Regions from separate parts of the Thaumasiovibrio clandestinus genome, predicted to be linked through region 1. Evidence: predicted binding sites of a transcription regulator. Region 1 holds the regulator's gene; the other holds the start of a gene.

Region 1 (16,075 bases):
ACTTCGCCACCCGTGCCATTATCAGCGCCGACAGGAATGGACGCAAGCGCATGCAAGCCGATATCAAACTCTTCGAGAACCTCGACATGGCGTACGCTGCCGTAGACCAGAAGTCCTTCCCATCCATTGTCGGTTGCTAATTGTGTTAACTCTGCATCAATGAGGGCGCGGCGCAATGAACCACCACCATCAATTAGCAGCACTCGGCCTTCCCCATTCTGCTCTAGGGTTTCGCGGATCAATCCGTTGTCCTCAAAGCATTTGATGGTCGTAACTTGACCACTAAAGGCGCCTCGGCCACCAAATGCACTGAACATTGGCTCCACGACATCTACTTGGTCGAGAAAAATGTCGCATAAGTCAGAAGTACTATATTGCATAAGCTAACATCTTGTTGTGGTTAAAAAATCATCTTGTTTCAGTATAACTTTCTTGTCAGGCATTGCAATCATAGAAGCTAGCATCGGTGAATCACATTAAGTTAATACGACCCCTGCGGCAAAAAATAGATTGGTTAACAGGGCGCATTTTACCATGACTGGCATCATCGGACGTAACGCAGCGCCATCTTTGGAGGTAAACACTGCTCGGCCATGATGCAATAATAGCGGTGCTGCGAAGAGAAACAGCCAACCATAGACAGATTTGAGCTCAATAAGGGCAAACAGGGCAAAACAGAGCATTGCGCTAGCCAGTAGCACTAAGTGATAGGCTCGTCCCCAGCGGGGTCCCATGCGAACAACCAGTGTATGCTTGCCACATGCTTTGTCGTTATCGATATCACGCAGGTTGTTAATGTTGAGCACGCCGACAGCCAGTAGGCCGCATGCTGTCGCAGGCAATAAAATAAGCATATCGATAGTGCCAACTTGTAGATAATAGGTGCCAGCAACGCCGAGCCAGCCGAAAAAGATCAGTACAGAGAGGTCCCCTAATCCGCGGTAACCATAGGGCTTGTCACCCATGGTATAGGCAATGGAGGCAATGATGGCGAAGGCGCCGAGTAAAATAAAGCTGAGTAGGTCTTGTAAATTAGTGGTGGCAAGCAGGAGCAAGGTAAGTCCACTACCAGCGGTGAGTGCAATATTTAAAGCGATCGCTTTTTTCATGGCACTGAGACTAATGCTGCCCGTTTGCAGACCACGGCGAGGACCAAGGCGTTGGTCGTTGTCCGTGCCCTTTACAGTATCGCCATAATCGTTAGCAAGATTGGATAAGATTTGTAACAGCAGAGCCGTCAGTATTGCTAACAAAGTGATGGTTAGTGAAAACTGGTTATCGAGGTTAGCAACAGCACTGCCACAAACGATAGAGGCGATGGCCAGCGGCAAAGTTTTAGGTCGTGCAGCATGAAGCCAAATAGCAAGGGTGGAGGAGGACATGATTACTCATCGTTATAATAAACACGCGCTAATGATAATCTAAATTAACGGTAGTGCTAACAAAAAAACCCAGCCATGTTTGACTGGGTTAGCATTCGCTTTCATCTCGGTTAAAGAATAAAGCGACTGAGATCTTCGTCAGCCACCAGCTCACCAAGGTGCTTTTTCACATAGGCTTCGTCGATGAGCATGCTATCGCCAGCTCTATCGGTCGCTTCAAATGAAATCTCTTCCATTAGGCGTTCCATTACCGTATGCAGGCGGCGAGCACCGATGTTCTCAGTGCTTTCATTGACTTGCCAAGCAGCTTCTGCAATTTGGTTGATGCCGCTTTCATCAAAGCTGATAGTGACACTTTCGGTTTCTAAAAGGGCAGAGTATTGCTCTGTTAAAGACGCTTTCGGCTCGGTTAAAATGCGTTTGAAGTCGCCGCTGCTAAGTGCCTCTAATTCAACACGGATTGGTAAACGCCCCTGTAGTTCAGGGATCAAGTCAGACGGTTTAGCAACCTGGAATGCCCCCGATGCGACAAATAGAATGTGATCCGTTTTTACCATGCCGTGCTTGGTCGTAACCGTCGAGCCTTCGATTAATGGCAGCAAATCTCGTTGCACCCCTTCACGGGACACGTCTGGACCTGATACATCACCGCGCTTACAGATTTTATCGATCTCATCGATAAAGACGATACCGTTATTTTCGACCGCGTAGATTGCTTGCTCTTTGAGCTCTTCAGGGTTAACCAGTTTGGCAGCTTCTTCTTCGGTTGCCAGCTTTAGCGCATCTTTAATTTTCATTTTGCGCTTTTTACTTTCACTTCCACCAGAGAGGTTCTGAAATAGCCCCTGCAGCTGATTGGTCATCTCTTCCATGCCTGGAGGGGCCATAATTTCGACACCGACTTGTGGCGCAGCCACGTCAATATCGATTTCTTTATCATCTAACTTGCCTTCGCGCAGTTTCTTGCGGAACGATTGACGGGTTGAGGAATTGCTATCACTCTCTTCTGCCTTACCCCAAGCATCACGTGCTGGTGGCAGCAGCGCGTCGAGAATGCGTTCTTCTGCTTGCTCTTCAGCGCGAAAGCGTACTTTCTCAGTGGCTTGTTGGTGGGTCATTTTCATGGCCACATCCGTTAGATCACGAATAATAGTTTCAACTTCTTTGCCCACATAGCCCACTTCGGTGAACTTGGTGGCTTCTACTTTAATGAATGGGGCATTGGCCAGCTTGGCAAGGCGTCGAGCTATTTCGGTTTTACCAACGCCGGTCGGGCCGATCATCAAGATATTTTTTGGGGTAACTTCTGGACGCAGCTCATCGCTAAGCTGCATACGACGCCAGCGGTTACGCAGGGCAATTGCCACTGCGCGTTTGGCTTTGTCTTGACCAATAATATGACGATCAAGTTCGTGAACGATTTCGCGGGGGGTCATTTCAGACATGCTGCATCCTGTTATTTTATTTCAAGTTCTTCGACAGTGTGGCTTTGATTGGTGAAGACACAAATATCACCTGCGATAGTCAGTGCTTTTTCTGCAATTGTGCGAGCGTCTAGCTCGGTGTTTTCGAGTAGTGCGATAGCTGCGGCTTGAGCAAAGTTGCCACCAGAGCCAATTGCGATGAGGTCGTTCTCTGGCTGAACGACGTCGCCATTACCCGTGATGATCAGAGAGGCCGTTTCATCAGCGACAGCCAACAGCGCCTCAAGGCGACGCAGAGAGCGATCGGTGCGCCAATCTTTGGCAAGTTCAACTGCTGCTTTAGTGAGGTGGCCTTGGTGCATTTCTAGCTTGCGTTCAAAGCGCTCAAATAGGGTGAATGCATCAGCAGTACCGCCAGCAAACCCTGCCAGTACTTTATTATTGTAGAGTCGGCGTACTTTACGGGCATTACCTTTCATTACGGTATTGCCGAGTGAGACCTGACCGTCTCCTGCAATGACCACTTTGTTGTCGCGGCGAACAGATACGATAGTTGTCACGGTGAACCTCATTGTTATGTTGGCAATGTGATGCCATAAAAGCCATGCTCTTTATCTGGGGATGAAGTCTGTGCTTTTCAAGCATTAAAAAAGCAGCGTAGTGCTGCTTTTTGTTTGCGGGGAATGAATATGATTTAGGCTAGTCCCAGTACCAAATTGCGCAGGGTTCGATACCAGCTCGACGTAATTGGTTACGATCGCGCTCAGCATCACGTTTTCGGTCGTAGGGGCCGAGTACAACTCGGTGCCATTGACCATTTTCACCTTCACTCACTCGCACTTCACTGGTTAGACCTTGAAAGGCGATCATCGCTTTACGTTCTTCAGCAGGAGCGCTTTGGCGATAAGCACCACACTGCATTAGATATGGCCGAGTCGGAGCCTGAGGGGCCTTTTTCTCAACTTCAACCGTCCTATTTTCGAGCAACTCCATATACTGCCACTCTTCTTCGGGTTTTGGTGGAAGGGGCTTGCTGGCTGATGTTGCAGACTTGTCAGCCGGTTTTTCAGTGGGTTTGTTGTCCTGTGTCTTTGATTGAGTCGGCGCTGTGGTGCTGGTTGCGACGGGCTCAGATGCAGGGGTTGTGGATAGAAAATAGAGCCCATAGCCTAATGCGCTGACTAATCCGGCAGCGATAATGGCCCACTTTATAGGGAATGGGGTATTGGATGTGGGTTGACGGCGTGATGGTTTCTTTTTTCCCTTACCGCGTTTAACGTAATCTCTGCTTGCCACAATTATTCGTTTGTCATGATCTTAGTTGGGCAATATAGTACAAACTTGCTCCTGCACTGACTAGGGCAGGAGCAACATTCCTATAAAAAACTGATAAGAAGTCGCCACTATTGTGGTGGTGGTGCCGCACTTTCACGAATAACCAACTTCGCATCTAACAATACGGAACCAGACTGTACCTCTTCTCCTTTAAGAAGTTGTAGCAACATTTGCATTGCCTGGCGGCCAATTTCATAACGAGGTTGAGAGACAGTGGTGAGTGGTGGGTCACAGTACTCAGCAAACTGGATATCATCAAAGCCAACGATAGAGAGCTCTTGTGGCACACGTACACCCAAGCGTTTGGCTTGTTGCATTGCACCGATAGCAATGACGTCATTATGGCAAAAAATAGCGGTAGGCGGTTCAGGAAGCGACAGTAGCGATGTCACAGCGCGTGCGCCGGATGCAAAAGAGAAATCACTCTGTACGGTATAGGCCGGATTAAGGGTAATACCTCCTCGACGTAACGCTTGTTGGTAGCCTTGGGTGCGAAATTCACATAATGGAGCATCGCTAGGGCCAGTGATTTGAGCGATGTGCTTATGCCCCATTTGGGTTAGGTAATTCACCGCTTCAAATGCGGCAGTGAGGTTATCAATGTGCACCGTTGGTAGCTCTAGTTCAGGGGCGTACTCACACGCCATCACTAAAGGTGGAAGGTTCTTCTGCTCCGGTTTACTGACATCAAAGGGGAGTTGCGTACCAAGTAAAAGCATCCCATCAGCCTGTTTGGTGAAGACCAAATTGACAAATGAGCTTTCACGTTGTTTTTGTTGTCCACTATCGCCCAGTAACACCAAATAGCCGTTTTCCATCGCAGCTTCTTCGATGCCACGAATAATTTCAGTGAAATAAGGGTCACAGATGTCGGGAATGATCGCCACGATAGTCTTAGACTCATTGCGTCGCAGATTGCGTGCGAGTGAGTTAGGGGAGTACCCGGCTTCCATGACTGCCTGCTCAACTTTTCTTCGTGTAGAGGCCGACACTTTTTCCGGGTTCATCAATGCCCGCGAAACAGTCGCGGTAGAAACTCCGGCAAGCTGGGCAACATCCTTCATTGTCGCCATAACATTAATCCTCGTTATATTTCTCTCGTGTTCAGCAATAGGACAACTCAAAACAAGTCATCAGCTAGCATTGCCAAAGTCTTGCAGGCGTAGCGACAAGAAATCAATGAACCGATGAAAACAGATTAGTCATTACGCCTAGAATCTAAAGCCTTAGAATCATTATCTATTCTATGCTCATGCTTGACTATTAGACACCGTTTGTCTGATTGTTTTTTCATAGAAAAAGTGATGTGCCTCACATACCTATTAACTTATTGGTCGCTCTAAAATAATAATTCATTGATATCATTATTAATAGTATTGAAAACAAACCGACAATAAATGGCTACAAAGAGAGTGATGCAAGGCGACTTCGGGTTGGCGATATAACTAGACCATCTCTTGTGGTTCGACATCGAGCGTCCAGCGAACTTTTTTACTATCGGGGAGGACATTGATGGCAGGACGAGCGATGGATAACAACTGTTGTAGCATGCGCCGAGTAGGTGCTTGCACCAATAACTGCCAGCGGTAGCGTCCTGCTCGGCGAGCCAAAGGTGCTGGGTTGGGGCCCAGAACTTCAATGTCAGGTGAATAGACAGGGCTGGCCAGTAATAACTGTCTAACTTGATACAGAAAAGCCGCCGTCAGGTCATCATTGTTGGCCTCCGCACGGATCATGGCCAGATAGCGATAGGGTGGCAGTGCGGTTTGCTGCCGTTCTCTTAGTGCGTGCAGGGCAAAGTGGTTGTACCCCTGATGTAGCAGAGTGTGAAGCAGGGGGTGCTCAGGGTGATGGGTTTGCAACAGGACTTCGCCTGGCTTACTGGCTCGCCCTGCACGTCCAGCCACTTGAACCAGTAGTTGAGCAAGGCGTTCTGGCGCACGAAAGTCATTACTAAATAGGGCACTGTCAACGTCTAGCAGCGCAACCAAGGTGACGTTCGGAAAATGGTGACCTTTGGCGAGCATTTGCGTGCCGATCAGTATTTGGTATTCGCCGGCATGAATCGCATCTAAGTACTGTTCTAAACTGCCTTTGCGTCGTGTGCTGTCGCGGTCGATACGAATCGTTTTTTGTTGTGGAAATAACGAGGCGAGATGCTGCTCTAGTTGCTCGGTTCCAACACCTGCAGTAACGAGTTGGGTAGACCCGCATGATTGGCATTGTGGCATGAGTGGGCGTTGGGTCGCACAGTGATGGCAGCGCAGCTCTTTACTCTGGGCGTGATAGGTATAGTGGGTATCACAGCGCGGACAGTCCGCAATCCAGCCACAGGCATGGCATAGAAGAGCGGGAGCATAACCGCGTCGGTTAAGAAAGAGCAGAACCTGGTTGCCGGCATTGATGTGCTTGCGCATTTCGGCAATCAAAGAAGCGGATAACCCCCCTTCAAGGTATTGATTTTTAATATCCACGATACCATGGCGAGCGGTACTGGCTTTACCGGCTCGCTGACTAAGAGTTAGGTGGTGATACTTGCTTTGCTGTGCGTTATACAGTGACTCTAAAGAAGGGGTAGCAGAGCCGAGAATGATCGGGATCTGCTCCTTGCTTGCCCGCATAACGGCCAGATCTCGTGCATGGTAGCGCAGGGTGTCTTGTTGCTTGTAAGAAGCGTCGTGCTCTTCATCGATGATGATCATTCCAAGGGCTGCAAACGGGGTGAAGAGCGCAGACCGAGTGCCAATAATAATGCCGGCTTCATGTTCTCGGCCAGCGAGCCATGCTGTCAGTCGTTCACTGTCAGAGAGGCCAGAGTGGACCACAGAGAGAGGAATGCCGGCAAAGCGACGCTGAAAGCGCGAGATCGTTTGTGGGGTAAGGCCAATTTCAGGCACTAGGATGAGTACCTGTTTACGGGCTGCTAAGATGGGTTCAATCACATTAAGGTACACTTCGGTTTTGCCTGAACCCGTAATGCCATCGAGTAGGTAGCAATGGTAGCCTTGCCCAGCATTAATGCTAGCCACGGCCAATGCTTGTTCGGTATTTAGTTGTGGTTTCTCTTGCGTGACATCGGTTGACCACTGTTGCCGCTGCGGTATATGGGTGTGATTGATAACCCAACCTTTTTTTGACATAGCCGTTAACGTAGCATGGGAAACACTGTCGGCGAGTAATTCGCTATGGGGTCGTGCTCCATGTTGTAACAAAGCCAATACCTGCGCTTGCTTTGGTGCGCGTTGAGCAACAATGGTTGGGTTTTGCTCTTGTCCTTCAGAACTTAACGCCCAGCGCTTAATTGGTTTATGGCTGGCAGGTTCCCCCTTGCGCAGCAGAGCAGGCAGAGCCAGACTGACGGTGTCGCCAAAGGGGTATTGGTAATATTGGCTCGCCCACTGTAAAAGCTCGTATAGCGGTGTGGGCAAGATTGGGCATTGATCCAGAACCTCAGACACTTTTTTAAGCTTTTTAAACGGGGAGCTATCCACTAACTCAGTGACAATCCCAACAAGTTCACGGCGCTGAAATGGCACTTTTACTCGCCCACCAACGGTGACCGTTTGTTGTTCGGTGAGCTGATAGTCAAAGCACTTATCTAGTGGTACAGGTAAGGCGACACGTGCAATGCGGGGATTGGTCATTATAGGGCTCCGATTAAAGACAGCTCTAGTGTAATCACTCTGTACAACGGACGCAAAGCAGGAGCCAGTAGACGGCACATTCTAGTTAGAGCATGGGGAAAAAAACAACACATTTAGTTGAACTAAGACAGGTGATAGATTACTATACGCCGCCTGAATTCATTGTTGCAATTTCGTAGCGATGAACATTTATTAACGACGTGTGGTGCCCGGCTTTGGATCGGGAGAGCGACGCGGACTTCACATTGAGGTTTTCCCATGAAACAAGGTATTCACCCAGAATACAAAGCCGTAAACGCAAAATGTTCTTGCGGCAACACTTTCGCTTTCAACTCAACGTTGAAAAAAGGCGAAATTCACCTGGACGTATGTGACAAGTGCCACCCATTCTACACTGGTAAGCAACGTATCGTTGATACCGGCGGCCGTGTTGACAAGTTCAAAAAGCGTTTCGGTGCACTTTCAAGCAAGTAATTGCTGCACAGATTCGGAAAAAGGTTGCTTCGGCAACCTTTTTTTATGCTTGGAATTTGGCGATATTGTGCACCGCAAGCAAAAAATCATCCTCTTGTAGCACGCAGGGTGGGATTTTTTATCTTAGATGGCTTATGATTTGCGCATGTTCCGTCATTGCGACAAATAATCAGGAAAATCACCACTATGTCTGACGATCTTCGCCAGCAGGCATTGCACTATCATGCCTATCCAACACCGGGAAAAATTTCGGTGGAACTAACCAAACCGGCTGACACTGCTATTGATTTGGCATTGGCTTATAGTCCAGGCGTCGCAGAGCCCGTGCGAGAAATCGCTCAAGATGCGGATAATGTTTATAAATATACAGCGAAAGGAAATATGGTTGCTGTTATTTCGAATGGAACGGCGATTTTAGGGTTAGGTAACTTGGGCCCGATGGCATCCAAGCCCGTAATGGAAGGTAAGGCGCTTCTATTTAAGCGTTTTGCTGGCCTTGATGCGATTGATATTGAAGTAAAGCATCGCACAATTGATGAATTCGTTGATACCGTAGCCAATATTGCCGATACGTTTGGCGGGATCAACCTTGAAGACATTAAAGCCCCTGACTGCTTTGAGATTGAGCGCCGTCTTATTGAACGTTGTCAGGTGCCAGTTTTCCATGATGATCAGCACGGTACAGCGATCGTTACTGCGGCTGGAATGTTGAATGCGCTTGAGTTACAAGGAAAATCACTCAAAGAAGCGCGCATTGTTTGTTTGGGGGCGGGAGCCGCAGCGGTTGCGTGTATGGAACTGCTGATCAAGTGTGGCGCACAACGCGAACGCATTTATATGCTCGATCGTAAAGGGGTTATTCATACGCGTCGGGATGATCTGAATGAATATAAGCAGTTGTTTGCCAACAATACAGATAAGCGTACGTTGGAAGACGTTATTGATGGCGCTGATATCTTTGTTGGTGTCTCGGGACCAAACTTGTTGCCACCAGAAGCATTGAAGCTAATGGCTGATAAGCCGGTTGTTTTTGCTTGTTCAAACCCTGATCCAGAGATTAAGCCAGAGTTGGCACATGCAGTGCGTAGTGACCTTATTATGGGGACAGGACGCTCTGATTACCCAAATCAGGTTAACAATGTTCTGTGTTTTCCATTCCTGTTTCGTGGTGCACTAGATGTGCGAGCGCAGGTGATCAATGATGAGATGAAGCTAGCGGCGGTTGAGGCGATTCGTTTGTTAGCGAAAGAGCCAGTACCGCAGGCGGTATTGGATGCCGCTGGCGTTGAAGCATTAAGCTTCGGCCCTGAGTATATTATTCCAAAACCGATGGACCCGCGTTTGCTGTCACGTGTGGCCAAAGCGGTGGCCGTTGCGGCAGTTGAGTCTGGTGTTGCACGAATTGAGATGCCAGCAAACTATATGGAAGCCTAATTAGATTAACCCTAATTTGGAGCCAAAAAAACCAGCCGTGTGGCTGGTTTTTTTTGTTCGAAAAGATTTACTCTTCGGTGAGTTCTTCGAATGCAATGCCCAACTCTTCCATCATGCGTTTAGCTTCAACAGGAATGTCGTCTGGCGAATCTTTACGAATGTCGTCATCCGTTGGTAGCGGTTGTCCCGTATAGGCATGCAAAAAAGCTTCACACAGAAGTTCACTGTTGGTCGCGTGACGCAGATTATTAACCTGACGACGGGTTCGTTCATCTGTCAGAATCTTTAATACTTTCAATGGAATTGAGACTGTAATCTTTTTTACTTGCTCATTTTTTTTACCATGCTCTGCATATGGGCTGATGTATTCACCATTCCACTTCGTCATTCTGCACCTACTTAGCCAGCGATATTAAAATTGTTGAAAGATGTATAAGGGGAATTTTAGCTGCTTTTACTGCCATAAGCAAAGACATATAGACGTCTAGAAGTGTTGACGTCTCACTGCGTACGCAGTAAGGTGGTATAAGGGTTTACGTTTGCAATCTGTGATAATAAAGAAATGCGCAGGTTACTGAAACAAGGATGAGTTTATGAGTGACAAGCAACTGGCGACGATCGCTGTGCGAACCGGTATTGAATCAGACAGTCAATACAATGCGGTCGTTCCTCCAATCTATTTAACCACGAATTACGGGTTTACCCAACTGGGTGAAGTGCCAGAGTATGATTATTCTCGTGGTGGTAATCCTACCCGCGATCTGGTTGGTGATGCGATTGCCCAACTGGAAGGTGGTGCAGGGGCTGTCGTAACAAACTGTGGCACGTCTGCGATCAACTTATTAATTTCAGCCTTACTGGGAGTTGATGATTTGATACTTGCTCCGCATGACTGTTATGGAGGCACTTATCGGTTGTTTAATAGCCGAGCGCAGAAAGGCGACTTCCAGCTTCAATTTGTCGATCAGTACGACGACAATGCGTTTGAGCAAGCACTCCAAGCCAAGCCAGCATTAATTTGGCTTGAAACGCCATCAAACCCCTTGCTACGCATCGTAGATATTGAGAAAGTTTGTAAAAAAGCCCGTGAAATTGGCGCGTTGGTGGTGGTGGATAACACTTTCTTGAGCCCTGTCTGGCAACGGCCATTAACATTAGGCGCTGATTTTGTTGTTCACTCGACGACCAAGTACCTTAATGGTCATTCTGACGTTATCGGTGGCGCATTGGTCGCGCGTGATGAGCAGCAAATAGAAACGCTGCGTTGGTGGGGTAACTGTATCGGAGCGACTGGCGGCGCATTTGATGCCTATTTAACCTTGCGAGGGTTGCGCACCTTGGTGCCGAGAATGCGAATGCATGAGGAAAACTGTCAAGCGGTCCTCGACTGCCTGCAGCATCAAGAGCGTGTTAGTGCCTTATATCATCCTAGTTTGCCTGCTCACCCTGGTCATGATATTGCCGCAAAGCAACAAACAGGGTTTGGTGCCATGTTGAGCTTTGAACTGAGTGCGACGGAGGAAGAGCTGAAGACGTTTCTTCACGCACTACAGCACTTCTCATTGGCGGAGTCGTTAGGCGGGGTTGAGTCGTTAATTTGTCACCCGAGTAGCATGACACATCGAGCGATGTCTGATGAAGCACAAAGAGAGGCAGGTATAGGGGCTGGCTTATTGCGTTTATCGGTCGGGCTGGAAGATAGCCGTGATTTAGTTGCCGACTTGCAGCAAGCGTTTGCTCGCCTAGAGAGGGGGCATAATGAATAAACAACGTCAGTTGCATAAGTTTGGCGGCAGCAGCCTTGCGGATGTTAGTTGTTATCAGCGTGTCGTGGAGTTATTGCGAAACTACTCTACCCAAGAAGATTTGGTTGTGGTGTCCGCTGCGGGAGAGACAACAAATCAACTGCTGGAATTTATTTCTTATTGCGAGCAAGACGGGCGTTTGGCACATGAAACGTTGATGCACATTCGTCAATATCAACAGACCTTGATCCAAGGCTTGCTACCGTCTGATGCTTCCTTATTAGATCGCCTATCTAGTGATATTCGCCAGATTGCTCTATGGGGTGAAAATCCTTTAACCCTAGACCAACAGAGTCATATTCAAGGGTTTGGAGAGGTTTGGTCAGCACGTTTATTAACAGCATTACTTAACCAGCAGCAAATGCCAGCGGTTGCGATTGATTCTCGCACGGTATTGCGCGCTGAGCGAGCGGCTCAACCAGAAGTTGACAGCGCATTATCATGGCCTTTGGTCCAAACAACATTGGCACAGCATCCTGAGCGTCGCATCGTTATTACCGGGTTTATGGTACAAAATGCGGCTGAAGAGACCGTGCTGTTGGGGCGCAATGGCTCAGACTACTCTGCCACTGTACTTGGTGCACTGGCTGGCGTTGAACGCGTGACGATTTGGAGCGATGTCGCTGGCGTTTATAGCGCGGATCCACGAAAAGTCAGTGATGCCTGCTTGCTGCCTCTATTGCGTCTTGATGAAGCCAATGAATTGGCACGATTGGCAGCACCCGTGTTACATAGTCGCACATTACAGCCTGTTTCACAGAGCGCACTGGACCTAACACTGCGTTGTAGCTCACAACCAGAATCTGGATCAACCCGTGTTGAGCGAGTCTTAGCGGCGGGGCGTGGCGCTAAAATTGTCACCTCTCTTGATGATGTTTCGCTGTTAGAGTTAACGATTGAGCGCACACACGATTTTGCGTTAGCGTGGCATGAGATTGATGGGTATTTGCAACGTCAACAACTGCAGCCGCTGGCCAGCTTCGCGAGTGAGGATAAAGGGTTGGTGCAGTTGGCGTATACCGATGAGGTGATCGGCAGTGTCATGACAGTATTGCAGCAAGCTTCGCTAGCGTCTCAAATTCGTTTAAGAGAGGGCTTCAGTGTCGTAGCAGCGGTTGGATCCGGAGTGACGTCGAACCCCGTCCATTGCCACGGTTTCATGCAGCAACTAAAAGCCTTGCCCGTCGAGTTTTTTGCTGAATCTGAACTCGCTCTAAGCTTGGTTGCGGTGGTTCGCGGTGCATTGCCAAAGGCATTACTTCCAGCATTACATTCCACACTATTCCAAGCACAAAAACACATTGGCTTGGTTTTATGTGGCAATGGCAATATTGGTAGCGAATGGTTAAAACTATTTTCTCGACAGCAAGCGATTTTGTCACGCCGTTACGGCAAGCGCTTCTCATTGGTGGCGGTGGTCGATAGCAAGTTGGCGTGGATTGATGGACAAGGCATTGACGCTGCTGGAGTGGCAGAACGCTTCATTGATGAAGCAAAAGCCTATGCGGACGAATCTCTGTTCTCTGGGCTTGCAGGGTTGGATTATGATGAGATGGTTGTCTTGGATGTGACAGCAAGCCATGTATTAGCTCGTCGTTATCCGGAAATCGCGGCACTAGGCATGCACCTCATTTCTGCGAATAAGGTGGCTGGGTCTGCTTCTAAATCCGATTATGCCTTGGTTCAAGATGGCTTTGCTAAGACGGGCCGACATTGGCTCTACAATGCAACGGTAGGTGCAGGGCTTCCTATAAACCACACGGTGCGTGATTTACTCGAAAGTGGTGATCGCATTATTGCATTATCGGGCATTTTTTCAGGCACCTTATCTTGGTTGTTTGAACAGTTTGATGGCAGCGTGCCATTCTCCCATTTGGTGGAGCAAGCTTGGCAGCAAGGATTGACAGAACCTGATCCTCGCGCAGATCTGGATGGCAGTGACGTGATGCGTAAACTGGTTATTTTGGCTCGAGAAGCAGGGCTTGATATTGAACCAGAGCAGGTCACCGTCGAATCATTAGTGCCCGAAGCGCTGAGAGATGGGCGCGTTGATGACTTTTTTGAGCAGGCAGATGTGCTGAACGCCATTTTGGCTGAGCGATGTTTAAAAGCGAGTAGCAATGGGCAAGTTTTGCGTTACGTCGCGCGTTTAGATCGCAATGGAAAAGCCAGAGTGGGAATCGAAGCATTAGCAGAGAATGATGCACTCGCAAACCTATTACCTTGCGATAATATTTTTGCGATAGAAAGTGAGTGGTATCGAGATAACCCGCTGGTTATTCGTGGCCCTGGAGCGGGACGAGAGGTGACGGCAGGGGCTTTGCAGTCTGACTTGAATCGATTGGCTGCATTATTATGAGCGTGACTCGCGTTGTCAGTCGAGAAAAGCCGACATGGCCTTTTTTCACGTTCAATATGAAAATAATTCATGTTAATCGCATTGACATTGGCGACGATTCACGCGATTCTTTGGACATATAGACGTCTAAACGTGTGTGTAGTGCGTTAGCGTTATAAAATAGAGGCAAGAAAAGGAATTTCACGATGGGTTATACACACGCTAGTCAATTGGATGCGTTAAATCAGAATATTGCTGATTTGGATGGGCGCATAAATATCTCTTTTGAGTTTTTTCCGCCCAGCAGTGAAAAGATGGAGCAGACCCTATGGAGTTCAATACATCGTCTTAAGAGCCTGAAGCCTAAGTTCGTTTCTGTCACCTATGGTGCCAACTCTGGAGAGCGGGACCGAACGCACTCAATTATTAAAGAGATAAAAGAATCAACGGGTTTGGAGGCGGCTCCTCACCTAACCTGCATTGATGCGACACGCGATGAACTGCGCAGTATCGCTCGTGACTATTGGGCTAATGGTATCCGCCATATTGTTGCATTGCGCGGTGACCTGCCAGCAGCAGGCGTTAAGCCGGACATGTATGCAGCTGACTTGGTGGCACTACTAAAAGAAGAAGCTGATTTTGATATCTCAGTTGCCGCGTATCCAGAGGTTCACCCTGAAGCGAGCAGTGCACAGGCTGATTTATTGAATTTAAAGCGTAAAATAGATGCAGGGGCCAGTCGAGCCATTACGCAATTTTTCTTTGATATTGAAAGCTACTTGCGCTTTCGAGATCGCTGTGCAGCAGCTGGCATTGAAGCGGAGATTATTCCGGGTATTCTGCCAGTCTCAAACATGAAACAGGCACGCCGATTTGCTGAGGCGAATAATGTTAGGGTACCAGGGTGGATGAGCAAGCAGTACGAAGGCTTGGATGGTGATTTGTTAACACGGCAACTGGTGGGTGCCAGCAATGCGATTGATATGGTGCGAGTATTGAGCCGCGAAGGTGTAAAAGATTTTCACTTTTATACTTTAAATAGAGCGGAAATGACTTACGCGTTATGTCATACCTTAGGGGTGAGAGAACAGTTAGCGTAATTTGCCAGCCGCAAAGACATAAAAAAGGGCACCAATCAGGTGCCCTTTTAATAGATTGCGAGTAACGTCTTAGCCTAGCAAATAAATGCGTTACTGCTCACCGTTAAAGTGCGACAGTGCTTTGTTCACTGTCCATTGCATTCAGTTCCGACACTACCTCTTCTGCCCAAGAGACCCATGCTTCACTGTTGATAATACAGCGGCGCAAGGTCAGGCGATCAAGGCGTGCTTGACGATCTAATGCGGAAGGATCCGCAAAATGCTGTTGCTCAAGCCCACGGTAGTGGTTTAGCAACGTTTGAGTTTCTTCAATTAATCCGAGGATATGCTCCTGCATTGGCATTGAGTTATACACGCTACAAACCAATAGCTTGGCGGATAACTCGTCACGAATGGTTGGATTACGCACTGGCTCTTGGAACCACTCAAATAGTGAGTGACGACCTAATTCAGTAATTGAATAGACCTTGCGATCAGGTTTACCTTCTTGTGGCTGCAATTCGCAGGTGACCAAGTCGTTGGTCGCCATTTTATTCAGCTCGCGGTAAACTTGCTGGTGGCTCGCTTTCCAAAAATAGCCGATGCTGTGTGAAAACTCTTTTGTGATATCGTAACCTGTTGCATCGCGATTGCTAAGCACAGTTAAGATGACGTGTGGTAATGACATTTTATTCTATCCGTTTCAAGAACTACATACGCTCACCTAGGTCGGACATTATCCATCGCTCTAACGGCGCTTATCAGTATCAAGTTGCACTGCCCAAGTGAAGGCGGGTAGCATAGCATCAAATTCAATAAAAACGATACAACGACAGTATAAATCAGCATAATTAACGTCATCAGTGACTAATTTCAAATGCCTGTCAGTATGGTATGTTATGCACTTCGAGCTCATAAATTGTACATTCATGCAGACATGTACAGAAATGTTTAAATCTGCACCTGTTACTAATTGCAACTAGATGCAAATAACCGAACTGCACATCACTAGTTAAGCGCATAAGGCATAGGTTGCAGTGTCATAAATATGATACACAATCGGAAAGGCCAACTTTTACTCCATCTTAATTACAACTTTTATCCATAAAAAAAAGCCGCAACAGAGTTGCGGCTGATAATGGGCTGCTTATGATGTGATG
Region 2 (16,075 bases), on a different contig from region 1:
CGAACATCTTGAATAGTTCGCCAGCTGGAGCTGACTCACCAAATGTGGTCATACCGATGATGCGACCATCAAAGCCGACATACTTATACCAGTAATCCGCAATACCGGCTTCAACAGCAACACGCGCCGTAACATCTGAAGGCAGAACCGACTCACGGTATTCAGCATCTTGTGCATCAAATACATCCGTTGATGGTAGTGATACCACACGAACCTTGTGACCCGCTTCGGTCAATTCAGCGTGAGCTGCAACCGCTAGCTCAACTTCAGAACCTGTTGCGATAAGGATCAGCTCTGGCTTACCGTCACAATCGATAAGGGTATAACCACCTTTCGCGACATTGTCTAGCTGTGCTGCATCACGTGGCTGCTGGGCTAGGTTCTGACGTGAGAAGATTAACGAGGTTGGACCATCTTTACGCTCGATTGCATGTTTCCATGCTACTGCTGATTCAACCTGATCACATGGACGCCATGTGCTCATGTTTGGTGTAATACGCAGTGAAGAGATTTGCTCTACTGGCTGGTGCGTTGGGCCATCTTCACCCAGACCGATTGAGTCATGGGTATACACTTGAATATTTTGCACTTTCATTAGTGCAGCCATACGCATTGCGTTACGTGCATATTCCATAAACATAAGGAATGTTGCGCCGTAAGGAACAAAGCCACCATGCAAGGCAATACCGTTCATGATTGCCGTCATACCAAACTCACGTACACCGTAGTGAATGTAGTTACCAGATGCATCAGTTGGCGTCAGAGACTTAGAACCAGACCACATGGTTAGGTTAGACGGGGCAAGGTCTGCAGAACCACCCATAAACTCAGGTAGTAGCTTACCGAATGCTTCTAGCGCATTTTGAGACGCTTTACGCGAGGCAATCGATGCTGGGTTTGCTTGAAGATCTTGAATATATTCGCTCGCTTTAGCAGCAAACTCTGCAGGTAAATCACCAGCAATACGACGTTTAAACTCAGCAGCCAGTTCTGGATGAGCTGCTTCATAAGCCGCCAGTTTATCTTCCCATGCTGCTTGTTTGGTCGCGCCAGCTTCTTTGGCGTCCCACTTAGCATAAATGTCAGCCGGGATTTCAAAAGGACCGTGTTCCCAACCAAGGAATTCACGCGCCGCTGCAATCTCTTCATGGCCTAGTGGTGCGCCGTGGCAGTCGTGTGAACCTGCTTTGTTTGGCGAACCAAAACCAATAATGGTTTTACAACAGATGATTGACGGCTTACTGGTTTCAGCTTTTGCCGCTTCAATTGCCGCATTGATAGCGTCGCTATCGTGGCCATCAACAGAGATAACATGCCAACCATATGACTCAAAGCGCTGTTGAGTATTGTCAGTAAACCAACCTTCAACTTCACCGTCGATTGAGATGCCATTGTCATCCCAAAATGCAATCAATTTACCTAGACCTAAGGTACCCGCTAGAGAACACGCTTCGTGAGAGATACCTTCCATCAAACAACCATCACCCATAAAGGTGTAGGTGTAGTGGTCAACAACATCATGGCCGTCACGGTTGAACTGCGCCGCCAATGATTTTTCTGCTAGCGCCATGCCCACAGCATTAGTGATACCTTGACCAAGTGGACCCGTTGTTGTTTCTACACCTGGCGCATAACCATATTCAGGGTGGCCCGGTGTTTTAGAATGCAGTTGACGGAACTGTTTTAGATCCTCAATTGACAGTTCATAACCTGTCAAATGAAGCAGAGAGTAAATCAGCATTGAACCATGGCCGTTAGACAACACAAAACGGTCACGATCTGCCCACTCTGGATTTTGTGGGTTATGGTTCATGTGATCGCGCCATAGTACTTCAGCGATATCAGCCATACCCATAGGGGCACCTGGGTGACCAGAGTTAGCTTGTTGAACACCATCCATGCTTAGTGCACGAATTGCATTAGCAAGTTGTTTACGAGACGACATGTCTGCTCCTGAGTGAAAACAGTTTAGTAGGGCTTCTCTAACAATAATGAGAAACGTTATTTGGCGGGGACGTATTGTCGCAAAGCGGCGCAAGGACTGCAAACGTTTTACCGCACAAATAGCAGCAACAATTCAAATAGATGGCAGCAATATGAGCTTAAATAATTGAAGCATCACTAAGTTAAGCAAACGATTTCTTCTCTTTTTTACTATAACCTTACTAAATAGAATGTTGATTTTGATCCCACTACAGGTAAAATAGCCATCCAGATGTAGATAGCTCTACACATATGAATGGACGCCATTTTCCCATTTCATATGCTTCATTCATTAATTTTTATTGGAAACGCTCATGTCAAGACACTTGTTTACTTCTGAGTCAGTATCTGAAGGCCATCCAGATAAAATCGCCGATCAGATCTCTGATGCCGTACTGGATGCAATCTTAGAACAAGATCCAAAAGCACGTGTTGCTTGCGAAACTTACGTTAAGACTGGCATGGTGATGGTTGGTGGTGAAATCACAACATCGGCTTGGGTCGATATTGAAGAATTAACCCGTGAAACCGTACGTGAAATTGGTTATGTACACTCAGACATGGGCTTTGATGCTAATTCTTGTGCTGTACTAAATACCATTGGTAAACAGTCGCCAGACATCAATCAAGGTGTTGATAAAGCTGACCCGAAAGAACAAGGTGCCGGTGACCAAGGCATCATGTTCGGTTATGCCACCAACGAAACTGACGTATTAATGCCAGCACCGATCACTTACTCTCACCGTTTGGTGCAGCGTCAAGCAGAAGTGCGTAAGAATGGCGCACTACCTTGGTTACGTCCAGATGCGAAAAGCCAAGTGACCTTTGCTTATGACCAAGGCAAAATTGTTGGTATTGATGCGGTAGTCCTATCAACCCAACACTGTGACACTATCGCAACACCTGTATTGCGTGAAGCGGTAATGGAAGAGATCATCAAGCCAGTTTTACCTTCAGAGTGGCTAAACAAAGAGACCAAGTTCTTCATTAACCCAACCGGTCGTTTTGTTATCGGTGGCCCGATGGGTGACTGTGGTTTAACCGGTCGTAAGATCATTGTTGATACTTACGGTGGCGCAGCGCGTCACGGTGGTGGTGCTTTCTCTGGTAAAGATCCATCAAAAGTTGACCGTTCAGCAGCTTACGCTGCACGTTATGTTGCAAAGAACATTGTTGCTGCAGGTATGGCGGATCGTTGTGAGATTCAACTGTCTTACGCTATCGGTGTTGCAGACCCAACGTCAATTATGATTGAAACATTCGGCACAGAAAAAGTGCCTCATGATGTCATCATTGGTGCGGTACGTCAGTTCTTTGATTTGCGCCCATACGGCCTGCAAGAGATGCTAGATCTACTGCAGCCTATCTACAAGAAGACCGCTGCATACGGTCACTTTGGTCGCGAAGAGTTCCCTTGGGAAAAGACCGACAAAGTAGAAGCGCTACGCGACTTCGCTAAATTGTAAGCGCTTTACTCGCGCCGACGCTTAAAAGCCAGAGCAGTGCTCTGGCTTTTTGCTTTCTCAATTCTCGAGGATAATAGCGACATGAGATTACTTGAACAGCAGATCGTCGCCCAAGTCGGTGCCTGCTTACAACAGGCTCAGACGGCACTTAACCAGTCATTCGCCATGCCAACGATACGCTTTAACCAACGCGGAAAAATAGCAGGCAGTGCCCGACTGCTCCAGTGGGAGTTACGCTTCAATCCTGTCTTATTAAAAGACAACCCCGAGGCCTTTTTGCAAGATGTGGTTCCTCACGAAGTGGCGCACCTCATCGTCTATCAATGCTTTGGACGCGTTCGCCCTCACGGCAAAGAGTGGCAAGCCGTAATGCAACAAGTTTTTAAGCGCCCGGCTAAAACCACCCATCAGTTCGATGTTAGCCAAGTACAAGGGCAACTCTACGCCTACCGCTGTAGCTGCCAAACGCACCAACTGACCGTCCGTCGCCATAATAAAATGTCTCGCCAACAAGTGAGCTACCGTTGCCGTACTTGTGGACAAGCCTTAGTACCCAATCACTAACCCATGTTTACGCATGTACAGCTTACAACGCTTTTGGTCACCAGCAACCCCAAAGCTGCCCACCTTGTACGCAACAAAACAACCAACAACATAAGCAATTGAATATACATAATAAAAATTAAACCCCGAGCTTTGGGCCACCCATGATACAAAAGCCTAGATAGCTGCACACTTCCTGCAAACACCGCGTTTTCTGAGTAAAAATCGCTAATTCGCGACCCCACTTCCGCTTTACGCCTTGCGTCTCGAACATAATGTAATTGATAATCATCTCAACAATTTAAGGAGTTAAGATGATTAACCGTTTCCTGCTACTTTTTTCTTTCATCGTTCTGCCTGCCTTTGCAAGTGGCACTCACCCCAGTTCATTCAATGTCGCCAAGCGTCTATTAACCGATAAGATCTATCACGACTATACTGAAACCTTTTATTGCGGCTGTGATTTCACCTGGAAGGGTCGCCGTGGCGAACCAGATTTAGATAACTGCGGTTATCAAGTTCGCCGTCAAGAAGTCAGAGCAAACCGTATTGAATGGGAGCACGTCGTGCCAGCGTGGCAAATGGGACATCAGCGCCAATGTTGGCAAGAGGGGGGACGAAAAAATTGCAGTCGCGACCCTGAATACCGCATCATGGAAGCCGATATGCACAACCTCACGCCCGCGATCGGCGAGGTGAATGGCGATCGATCCAATTATCGCTTCAGCCAATGGAATGGTGAGCACGGCGCTTTTTATGGTCAATGTGAAATGAAAGTCGATTTTAAACAACGTACCGCCGAGCCTCCTGCAAGAGCACGAGGCGCCATTGCCCGTATCTATCTCTACATGCATGAACAGTACGACTTTACTCTCGCTAAGGCACAAAAGCAGCTTATGCAGGCATGGCATCGTCAATACCCGGTGGACACCTGGGAATGTGTGCGTGACCGTCGTATCGCTACCATACAAGGCAATCATAATCGCTTTGTTCAACAAGCTTGCCGCGTTGCTGGGCTATAATTCTGCCTTGAATGCCGCTTAAACCACCCCCATTAATCACTTATCGTTTGATTGGCGATTAGTGTGGGGATAGCTTTGATTCATGCTACTATGCCATCAATAACAACAGATTTGACATACCTATGAGAATTCCACGTATTTATCATCCCCATCCGCTCCCTGAGCAAGGAGTGGTATCACTTGAAGCCGATGCTGCCAATCATGTTGGCCGAGTCCTACGTATGCAGCCAGGACAAAGTGTCGTGTTATTTGACGGCTCTAATGCAGAGTTTCCCGCCATCATCGACAGCGCATCGAAAAAGCATGTTGATGTTGCGATTCAATCGCGCATAGAGAACAGCTTAGAATCCCCATTAGATTTACATCTAGGGCAAGTGATGTCGCGCGGCGAAAAAATGGAGTTTACGATACAAAAATCGGTTGAACTCGGAGTGAATACTATTACCCCGCTCATCTCAGAACGTTGTGGCGTAAAGCTCAATGCTGAACGATTTGAGAAAAAACTACAACAGTGGCAAAAAATCGCTATCGCGGCCTGTGAGCAAAGTGGGCGCAATGTGGTACCAACTATTCGTCCTATCATGCACTTAGATGCTTGGTGTGCCGAACAATACAGTGGATTAAAACTGAATTTACATCCCCGTGCCGAGTATTCAATCAATACCCTGCCAGGACCAGTAGAAAAACTGAAACTGCTGATTGGACCGGAAGGCGGCTTGTCAGCCGAAGAGATAGTGATGACGCGTAGTTTTAACTTTAAAGAGACACTGCTTGGCCCACGAGTACTACGCACTGAAACTGCAGCGATGACAGCCATCACCGCACTACAAGTAAGATTTGGCGACTTAGGATAAGGAACTCAAATGATTAAACTCGGTATTGTGATGGATCCAATCGACTCCATCAATATTAAAAAAGACTCTAGCTTTGCCATGCTGTTGGAAGCACAGCGTCGTGGTTGGGAAATCCATTATATGGAGATGGGCGACCTCTCTTTAGAGCAAGGGGTGTCGATCGCACGCACACGTACTTTAAGCCTTAAAGAAGACCCCAACGGTTGGTATGAATTCCAGTCAGAGCAAGAGATCAAACTGTCTGAACTAGATGCGGTTTTAATGCGCAAAGATCCTCCGTTTGATACAGAATACATCTACGCCACGTATATGCTAGAACGTGCCGAGGAACAAGGGACTCTGATCGTTAACAAGCCGCAGAGTTTACGGGACTGTAACGAGAAGCTATTCACCGCTTGGTTCCCAGAGTTAACACCGACAACTCTGGTTACGCGTAACGCAGATAAAATAAACGCCTTTCGTAAAACCCATGGCGATGTCATTTTAAAACCTCTTGATGGAATGGGGGGGGCATCGATCTTCCGCATCAAGCAAGATGATCCCAATGTATCAGTGATTATAGAAACGCTCACCAACCTTAATCAGTACTACTGCATGGCTCAGGCCTTTGTACCTGATATTAGCAATGGTGATAAGCGAATCCTTGTTGTTGATGGTGAACCGATGCCTTATTGCCTTGCTCGCATACCAGCCGAAGGTGAAACGCGGGGTAATCTTGCTGCTGGTGGACGTGGCGAGGCTCGACCGCTGAGTGAGACTGACTGGGCCATTGCCAAAGCCGTTGCACCCACATTAAAAGAGAAAGGGCTGATCTTTGTAGGCCTAGATGTTATCGGAGATAAGCTGACTGAAATCAACGTGACTAGCCCAACCTGCATTCGAGAGATTGAAGCGGCTTTTGGTATCTCTATCACCGGTAAGCTAATGGACGCCATCGAACGTTATGTCGATGCCGCACGCTCTGCTTAGCAGGCGCTAATTTTCATTATTCGATGAATCGTTAACGGAGGAAAGGAATACCTCCAAACAATGACAGCGTGGCGTTTTCTCTGCATACTAAGGGTTCTAATCCGCCACGTATATACCGTCATTGTCTGATGTCGTAGCAGGACCAATTAATGAACTTACAAAACCATTTCCTTGTCGCTATGCCCGGTATGATAGATCCCCGCTTTAAGCGAACGGTGATCTATATCTGTGAGCACAATGATGAAGGCGCTATGGGGTTGATCATAAACCAACCGATAGAAATTACCTTAGACGCCATGCTAGAACAAATTGAGATCGAGCGCGATCTCCCTGTAGATGATCCGCACAGCCTAGATCAACCCGTTCTCAACGGAGGGCCTGTTGCAGAAGACCGCGGCTTTGTCCTACATGATGCGGCAAGCACATTTACAAGCAGTGAAAAAGTTAGCGAACACTTAACCATTACCACATCAAAAGATGTGCTCGAGACGTTAGGCACCCAACTCGCTCCGGCACAATTTATGGTCGCACTAGGCTATGCTGGCTGGGATGCTGGCCAACTCGAAAGTGAGTTGGTAGAAAATAGCTGGTTAACCGTGGAAGCCGATCCTGCGATTATTTTTGACACCCCGATTAATGAACGTTGGAATAAAGCAATTGCCCAATTTGGAGTCAATTCCGCCAACCTATCTAGCCAAGCAGGACATGCATGAGCCGCACTATCATCGCCTTTGATTATGGCACCAAGAGTATTGGCGTTGCCGTAGGTCAAGAGTTAACGGGCACCGCAAACCCATTAACAGCTTTTAAAGCCAAAGATGGCATTCCAAACTGGAGTGACATTGAGAAAATATTAAACGAGTGGCAACCTGACTTAATTGTCGTTGGTCTTCCCCTCGATATGGAAGGGGGCGAGTTAGAAGCCATTACCCCACGCGCCCGCAAATTTGCTAACCGCCTGCATGGTCGATTTGGCTACCAAGTGGAGCTACATGATGAGCGACTTAGTACCCGAGAAGCGAAAGCCTCGCTATTTGAATCTGGTGGCTACCGAGCGTTAAGCAAAGGCAATATCGACTCACAATCAGCCGTGGTAATATTAGAGAGCTGGTTTGAACAACAGTATGGCTAATACCCCTGTATTAGCCTCAAACCTTACAAAAACCAGGCTTTCGCCTGGTTTATTACATTCTATTTTGCAGCATCGTTGCCAGTTCTAACATGGCATAGCGATGTTCAATGAACTCATAGACATTGCCTGCCATTGCCATCTTGTACAAGGCGACAGCTGATGAAAAGTCACCATTATGCTGATAACGCTTCGCCATATAAAAATAGACTTCACATAGCTTCTCGGCGAGCTCTTCATTGCTCTGGCTCTCCATCGCAACAACATGCAGTAACTCAGACTCTGGACGCAAGTTTAAGTACATCTCAACAATTTCCCAGCCCCAGCCGGTTTTGTCTGCAGCATCATATCGGGAAGCCAACTTCTCCTGCGCTGATGCCGAATCCAATTCTAAATCGTTAAGGTAGAGCCAAATAACACGATAAGGATCATTAATATTCTCCTCATAATGTCGCAACAGATCGTCATCGGCTAACCAATATCTCTGCCCATAATAGAGCGCGATACCCCGATTTCTTTGTGCGAAGGGATGGAGCGGCTTTAACTCTAATACCGAGTCAAACGCTTCATATGCCGCATCAAAAAAGCCGGTTTGAGTATAATAGACCCCAAGAATATTAAACACATCCGCCTGATCGGGCTTATATTGCAATGACTGATTAAAGTCTAAACGCGCCAAATCTCGCAACCCTAGAGAATCATGCAGCATCCCACGCTCATAGTGTACCTGCGCTAACGTCGTGTCATCCAAATCTTCTCGCTGCAAGAGCTGCTCAATACGGGCTAATTGCAATTCTTGCTGCATGGTTGACTGTAAAGGGATCGCTAACGGCGGATGAGACCAGCCACTAATGGCCGGTTGGGTTGCACAACCTGATAACCATCCTATTAACAATACAACCAGCCATACCTGTGCTCTCAAAGTCGATCTCCTAGATCAAAAAAAGGGGCGTAATGCCCCTTTATATCATGCTTTCACATCAAAAACTCAGCTTTCTGATGATTCGTCTTGCGCTGGCGCAGCAGGGTTTAATTCTGCTTGAGCTTCTTTCATGCTCAAACGGATACGACCCTGACGGTCAATTTCAAGTACTTTAATTTGTACTTCCTGACCCATTTGTAGGTGATCAGATACTTTCTCAATACGCTTATCAGAGATTTGAGAAATGTGTACTAGACCCTCTTTTGCACCAATAACAGAAACGAATGCACCGAAGTCGACGATACGCATTACTTTACCAGTATAGATGCGGCCAACCTCAACTTCTGCAGTAATTTCTTCGATACGGCGGATAGCTTCTTTCGCAGCGGTTCCTTCGGTTGCAGCGATCTTAATTGTACCGTCGTCTTCCAACTCGATAGTTGTGCCCGTCTCTTCAGTCAGCGCACGAATAACCGCACCACCTTTACCGATAACATCTTTGATCTTCTCTGGGTTGATCTTCATCGTATGAATACGTGGCGCAAACTCAGAGATATCATCACGGTGTGAACCGATCGCTTCATCCATTACGGTTAGGATGTGTAGACGTGCACCTTTAGCTTGGCTCAGTGCAATATCCATGATCTCTTTGGTAATCCCTTCGATCTTGATATCCATCTGTAGTGCAGTAATACCGTCTTCAGTACCCGCCACTTTAAAGTCCATGTCACCTAGGTGGTCTTCGTCACCCAAGATGTCAGAAAGAACAACGAAGTCATCGCCTTCTTTCACAAGACCCATTGCGATACCCGCAACAGAGGCTTTAATTGGCACACCTGCATCCATAAGAGCAAGCGATGTACCACATACCGAAGCCATTGATGATGAACCGTTAGACTCTGTGATTTCAGAAACAACACGAACTGTGTACGGGAATTCATCAACAGAAGGCATTACTGCTGCAATACCACGCTTCGCCAACTTACCGTGACCGATTTCACGACGCTTAGGAGAACCAACAAAGCCAGTCTCACCAACACAGTATGGAGGGAAGTTATAATGCAGTAGGAAGTGATCTTTACGCTCACCCGTCAACTCATCAATGATCTGTGCATCACGCTGAGTACCTAGCGTTGCAGTTACAATCGCCTGTGTTTCACCACGCGTAAATAGTGAAGAACCGTGGGTACGTGGAAGAACACCAGTACGTACGTCTAGCGCACGAACCATGTCTTTTTCACGGCCATCGATACGTGGGTTACCCGCAATAATGCGACCACGAACAACGTTCTTCTCTAGAGAGCCTAGCATGTCGCGCAGTTCAAGCTCGTTTAGCGTCTCATCTTCAGCCATTAGCGTAGCAATAACGTCAGACTTGATAGCACCAACTTGGTCGTAACGCGCCATTTTTTCAGTAATTTGGTACGCGTCAGTTAGACGTGTTTCCGCAAGCTGTGCCACTTTCGCTTTAAGCTCAGTGTTAACAGCTGGCGCTTCCCAATCCCATGCAGGGGTTGCAACTTCAGCAGCAAATTCGTTGATCGCATTGATCACGGTTTGCTGTTGATCGTGGCCGTAAACCACAGCAGCTAGCATCGTCTCTTCGCTTAGACGATCGGCTTCTGATTCAACCATCAGAACCGCGCCTTCTGTACCCGCAACAACAAGGTCTAGACGGCTGTTATCTAACTCAGTTCTGCTTGGGTTTAGAACGAACTCGTCGTTAATATAACCCACACGCGCAGCACCGATAGGGCCGTTGAATGGGATACCAGAGATAGTTAGCGCTGCAGAGGTCGCAATCATTGTTACGATGTCTGGGCTTACGTCAGGGTTAACAGACATCACCGTTGCAATAACCTGAACTTCGTTTTTAAAGTCGTTCGGGAATAGTGGACGGATTGGACGGTCGATAAGACGTGCTGTTAAAGTTTCGCCTTCAGATGGGCGACCTTCACGCTTGAAGAAACCACCTGGGATTTTACCTGCCGCGTAAGTACGCTCTTGGTAGTTCACTGTTAACGGGAAGAAGTCTTGACCTGGAGCCGCTTCTTTCTTACCAACAACAGAAACGAAGACAGATGTATCATCCATGCTTGCCATAACAGCAGCCGTTGCTTGACGTGCGATAACGCCAGTTTCCAAAGTAACGGTATGGTTACCGTACTGGAATGTTTTTACGATAGGAGTCACGAGATATCCTTAATTAATGGCCCGTTGGGGCTGACAATGCATCACCAAGTTATTCACCATCGCGACTAATGAAAACACACCGTTAACGCTCGCGTTCGCGTACAAACGGGACAATAACAAAATGTTTTCAATAGCCGCGACCTTATGGTCGACAGAGACGACTGTGAATAAACACGGCACGATGCGTGTTTTTCCGTGCTGTAGTATACACCAAGCAATCGCTTCGCGTCAGCGAGATAAAAAAAAAGGAGCCAATCGGCTCCTTTTTTCTGAAATCTGATTCGAATTAACGACGCAGACCCAGACGACCAATCAGTGATTGGTAACGATCGAAGTCTTTACCCTTCAAGTAATCAAGAAGTTTACGACGGCGAGATACCATGCGTAGTAGACCACGACGGCTGTGGTGATCGCCTTTATGATTTGCGAAGTGACCTTGTAGGTGGTTAATAGAAGCAGTAAGTAGTGCTACTTGTACTTCTGGAGAACCAGTGTCGTTTTCGCCTTGAGCGTATTCAGCAACGATTGCTGCTTTAGTTTCTGCATTCAGAGACATAATCTTTTCCTAAATGTGAAGGTGTATATTTGTGCCAGCCAATCTCTGATTCAGCCGACACCCGAGCCGCGGATTATACTTGCGCCCGACAAGGGACGCAAGGAGATTCCAGCAAGAAAGAAAAATTACTGATTCGCCATTACTCGCTTCGGCGCCACCATGCCATCAGCGTTAATTTCTGCAACGCCAATAAAGTCACGCTCTTCGCCACGAGTCAAACGCACTAACGTTCCTTCTTCAGGTAAGTTTGGCGCATTAACCGCTTGGCCATTCAATGCATAGCCAGCGACAACCGGAATCAAGTTGACTTCAGGTAGATCTTGTACTGCCGTATCTGTTGGTAACAAAAGCGGGTCAAGTAGCTCACGTGGCTGGATATCCTGCTCACGGGCCTGCTCTAATAACGCTTCTAGCTGCTCAATGGTCACCATCTTGTCGTACTCGTAACCGGATACTCCGATACGACGCAAGTAAACAACGTGTGCACCACAGCCCAACATTTCGCCTAGATCATCAACGATGGTACGGATATACGTGCCTTTCGAACAGTGTACTTCCATCTCAACTTCATCACCTTCGAAACGGAGTAACTCGATCGAATAAACGGTAATTTTACGTGACTCTCTTGGTACCTCGATACCTTCGCGTGCATATTCGTACAGCGGTTTACCCTGATACTTTAGCGCAGAGAACATCGATGGGATTTGATCCGTTTCGCCACGGAATGAAGCGATTGAACGCTCCAGCGTGCCACGATCCACTTTCACTGGACGTGTTTCAACCACCTCACCATCAGAATCAGAGGTATTGGTACGTTCGCCTAGCTTGGCAATAACGCGATAACGCTTGTCTGAGTCGAGTAGGAATTGCGAAAACTTGGTCGACTCACCAAAACAGATCGGCAGCATCCCCGTTGCTAAAGGGTCTAGCGCACCAGTATGGCCAGCCTTTTCGGCAAAGTAGATGCGCTTTACTTTCTGTAACGCATCATTTGATGTGATGCCCGTAGGCTTATCCAGTAGGATCACCCCATCAACAGGACGACCACGACGACGACGGCCCATTACTCTTCTCCTGACTCATCTTCAACGTGACGCTCTTCATCATCACGTACAGCTTTAGAAACCAACGTAGAGATACGCATACCTTCTGTTAGCGACTCATCGTAAATGAAGTTAATTTCAGGCGTAACACGCAAACGAATACGCTTACCGAGTAGCGAGCGGATGTATGGTGCCATTTCACGCAAGATCTCTAACGACTCTTCTGGCTTTTGATCACCAATCGTTAAAAAGGTGACGTAAACTTTGGCATAAGCCATATCTCGAGTGATATCAACAGAAGAGATCGTGGTCATCGCTAAACGATCATCACGGATTTCACGCTGCAAGATAACGGCTAGCTCTTTTTGCAGCTGTTGAGAAACACGCTGCGTACGACTAAATTCTTTAGACATAATAGATTCTCATCATGAAGCAATGGGGGGCCAAAGCCCCCCATTGTATAATCAATAACCTAAGTGCTTAGCACTTGGATTAGTCATCAATAGTTCGAATAACTTCGACAATCTCGAAGACTTCGATCTGGTCACCAACGCGAACATCATTGTAGTTCTTAACGCCGATACCACACTCGTAACCATTCTTAACTTCTTGTACGTCATCTTTAAAGCGACGTAGAGACTCAAGCTCACCTTCATAGATAACCACGTTTTCACGTAGTACACGAATTGGGTTGTTACGCTTAATGGTACCTTCGGTAACCATACAACCAGCGATTGCACCAAGTTTAGGCGATTTAAATACATCACGCACTTCAGCAAGACCCATGATCTCTTGCTTAAACTCAGGAGCAAGCATACCGCTCATTGCTTGTTTAACTTCATCGATCAATTGGTAGATGATTGAGTAGTAACGAAGATCAAGATTTTCATTCTCAACAGTACGACGTGCAGATGCATCGGCACGAACGTTGAAGCCAAGTACGATAGCATTTGAAGCCGCCGCTAGAACAGCGTCAGTTTCAGTAATACCACCAACACCTGAACCAACAATGTTCACCTTCACTTCAGCCGTTGATAGCTTACGTAGTGAATCAGCAATCGCTTCAACAGAACCTTGAACGTCCGCTTTCAGTACCACGTTCAGCTCAGCAACTTCACCTTCAGTCATGTTAGTAAACATGTTTTCCAGTTTCGCTTTCTGTTGGCGAGCCAACTTAACTTCGCGGAACTTACCTTGGCGGTAGTTTGCAACTTCACGTGCTTTACGCTCGTCACGTACAACGGTCGCTTCATCACCAGACGCAGGAACACCTGACAAACCAAGGATCTCAACTGGAATCGATGGACCAGCTTGAGTGACTTCGTTACCAACTTCATCACGCATCGCACGTACACGGCCATATTCTTGACCACATAAAACGATATCGCCTTTGTTCAACGTACCAGACTGAACTAGAACCGTTGCAATAGGACCACGGCCTTTGTCTAGACGAGATTCAACCACAACGCCTGTTGCCATACCTTCACGTACCGCTGTCAGTTCAAGAACTTCAGCTTGTAGAAGGATAGACTCAAGTAGACCGTCGATGTTTGTACCTTGCTTCGCAGAGATATGAACGAAGATATTCTCACCGCCCCACTCTTCAGGGATAACATCGTACTGTGCTAGCTCGTTCTTAACGTTGTCTGGGTTAGCATCTTCTTTATCAATCTTGTTTACTGCAATAATCAAAGGCACACCTGCCGCTTTCGCGTGCTGGATAGCTTCGACAGTTTGTGGCATTACACCATCATCTGCTGCAACAACAAGAACAACGATATCTGTCGCTTGTGCACCACGAGCACGCATTGCAGTAAATGCGGCGTGTCCTGGAGTATCAAGGAAGGTGATCATACCGTTGTCAGTTTCAACGTGGTATGCACCGATATGCTGCGTAATACCACCCGCTTCGCCAGAAGCAACGTGGGCACGACGGATGTAATCCAGTGTTGATGTTTTACCATGGTCAACGTGACCCATGATCGTAACAACTGGCGCACGTGGCACAGCTTCAGCTGAACTGTCACGATCTAATAGAACGGCTTCTTCCAGTTCGTTCTCTTTGCGAAGAACAACCTTGTGGCCCATCTCTTCTGCAACCAATGCTGCGGTTTCTTGATCGATAACTTGGTTGATGGTTGCCATTGCGCCCATCTTCATCATCACTTTAACTACTTCAACGCCTTTAACCGACATTTTGTTCGCTAGTTCAGAAACAACAATGGTTTCACCAATAACAACATCGGCTTTAGCAACCTGTGCTGTCTTGTTGAAGCCGTGTTGCATTGAAGAAGGCTTCGCAATATTTTGCTTTCTACCGCGACCACGTTGGTTACGACCACCGCGGTTATCATCTTTGTCTGCTGCTTTCTTTTTCTTCTTCTTACGACGACCGCCTTCTACTTGGCGATCAGCTTCATCTTCTGCTGCTCGAGCGTACTTAGATGTTGTCGTATGATAATCTGCTTGTTCCGTCGGTGCTTTCTCAGCTTGTGCCCAACGTTCTTTATTTACTTCTGCCATTTTGCGTGCCTCTTCTAGCTGACGCTGACTCTCTTCTTCGGCTTTACGCTTGGCTTCCTCTTCCTGACGACGCTTAAGTTCGTCCGCTTCTTTTTTAGCCTGTTCAGCGACTTTACGAGCTGCTTCCTTTTCTGCAACTTCGCTTGGGGTTTGTTGTGGACGTTCGACTTTTTTCTCAGTCTTACGTTCTGCTTGTTCATCTGCTTCACGCTTCGCTTGCGCTTCGCGCTTTGCCATTTCTTCTGCTTTACGCTTCGCAGCTTCTTCTGCTTCACGTTTCGCAGCGTCTTCTGCTTGGCGCTTCGCGGCGTCTTCAGCTTCACGTTTCGCGGCTTCTTCTGCGGCACGTTTCGCTTCTTGTTCAGCTTTCGCTTGTTCTGCGGCGCGTTGTTCTTCCTCTAACGCGCTACGCTTCACATACGTACGTTTTTTGCGTACTTCTACCTGAACGTTCTTCTTACCACCCGCACCTGAGACACTCAGAGTACTTCTTTTTTTACGTTGCAATGTCAGGCGAGTGGGCTCATCGCCTGATGTAGAGCCATGCTCTTTTTTAAGGTGAGCAAGCAATGCCTGCTTCTCATCTTGGCTAACAACGTCTTCAGCTTTCTTGCTAATCCCAGCATCGGATAACTGTTGAAGCAAACGCTCAACCGGGGTTTTTACCTCGTCGGCTAATGCCTTAACTGTAACTTCTGACATGCTGCTCCTCCCTTGCTGTGTTGTAATTAGGCTTCGTCGCCAAACCAACAAATATTACGTGCAGCCATGATTAACTCACCTGCGCGTTCTTGTGTCATCTCTTCAATATCCATCAACTCATCAGTTCCCTGATCGGCCAGATCTTCCAAAGTGACAACGCCTTTTGCTGC

What was found. Region 1 encodes MetJ, which represses methionine synthesis genes. Its sites were predicted from a motif close to TTAGACNTNTANANGTCTAA; they were not measured.
Region 2: the regulator MetJ is predicted to act here: its motif matches at 2,204-2,223, upstream of metK (methionine adenosyltransferase).

The regions. Positions count from the first base shown of each region.
Region 1 covers NZ_JBLBVL010000009.1:55,030-71,104, forward strand. The annotation lists gene rraA (ribonuclease E activity regulator RraA) at 1-380, opposite strand, end outside; gene ACKLNH_RS13355 (1,4-dihydroxy-2-naphthoate polyprenyltransferase) at 477-1,382, opposite strand; gene hslU (ATP-dependent protease ATPase subunit HslU) at 1,493-2,827, opposite strand; gene hslV (ATP-dependent protease subunit HslV) at 2,839-3,366, opposite strand; gene ACKLNH_RS13370 (SPOR domain-containing protein) at 3,506-4,102, opposite strand; gene cytR (DNA-binding transcriptional regulator CytR) at 4,210-5,214, opposite strand; gene priA (primosomal protein N') at 5,587-7,785, opposite strand; gene rpmE (50S ribosomal protein L31) at 8,044-8,259, shown strand; gene ACKLNH_RS13390 (malic enzyme-like NAD(P)-binding protein) at 8,446-9,693, shown strand; gene metJ (met regulon transcriptional regulator MetJ) at 9,761-10,081, opposite strand; gene ACKLNH_RS13400 (O-succinylhomoserine (thiol)-lyase) at 10,287-11,459, shown strand; gene ACKLNH_RS13405 (bifunctional aspartate kinase/homoserine dehydrogenase II) at 11,452-13,857, shown strand; gene metF (methylenetetrahydrofolate reductase) at 14,043-14,936, shown strand; gene ACKLNH_RS13415 (PadR family transcriptional regulator) at 15,040-15,603, opposite strand.
Region 2 covers NZ_JBLBVL010000002.1:283,020-299,094, forward strand. The annotation lists gene tkt (transketolase) at 1-1,945, opposite strand, end outside; gene metK (methionine adenosyltransferase) at 2,298-3,449, shown strand; gene ACKLNH_RS04370 (SprT family zinc-dependent metalloprotease) at 3,531-4,013, shown strand; gene ACKLNH_RS04375 (endonuclease) at 4,307-5,014, shown strand; gene rsmE (16S rRNA (uracil(1498)-N(3))-methyltransferase) at 5,137-5,868, shown strand; gene gshB (glutathione synthase) at 5,878-6,837, shown strand; gene ACKLNH_RS04390 (YqgE/AlgH family protein) at 6,987-7,550, shown strand; gene ruvX (Holliday junction resolvase RuvX) at 7,547-7,969, shown strand; gene nlpI (lipoprotein NlpI) at 8,022-8,888, opposite strand; gene pnp (polyribonucleotide nucleotidyltransferase) at 8,955-11,081, opposite strand; gene rpsO (30S ribosomal protein S15) at 11,368-11,637, opposite strand; gene truB (tRNA pseudouridine(55) synthase TruB) at 11,763-12,701, opposite strand; gene rbfA (30S ribosome-binding factor RbfA) at 12,701-13,093, opposite strand; gene infB (translation initiation factor IF-2) at 13,173-15,905, opposite strand; gene nusA (transcription termination factor NusA) at 15,932-16,075, opposite strand, start outside.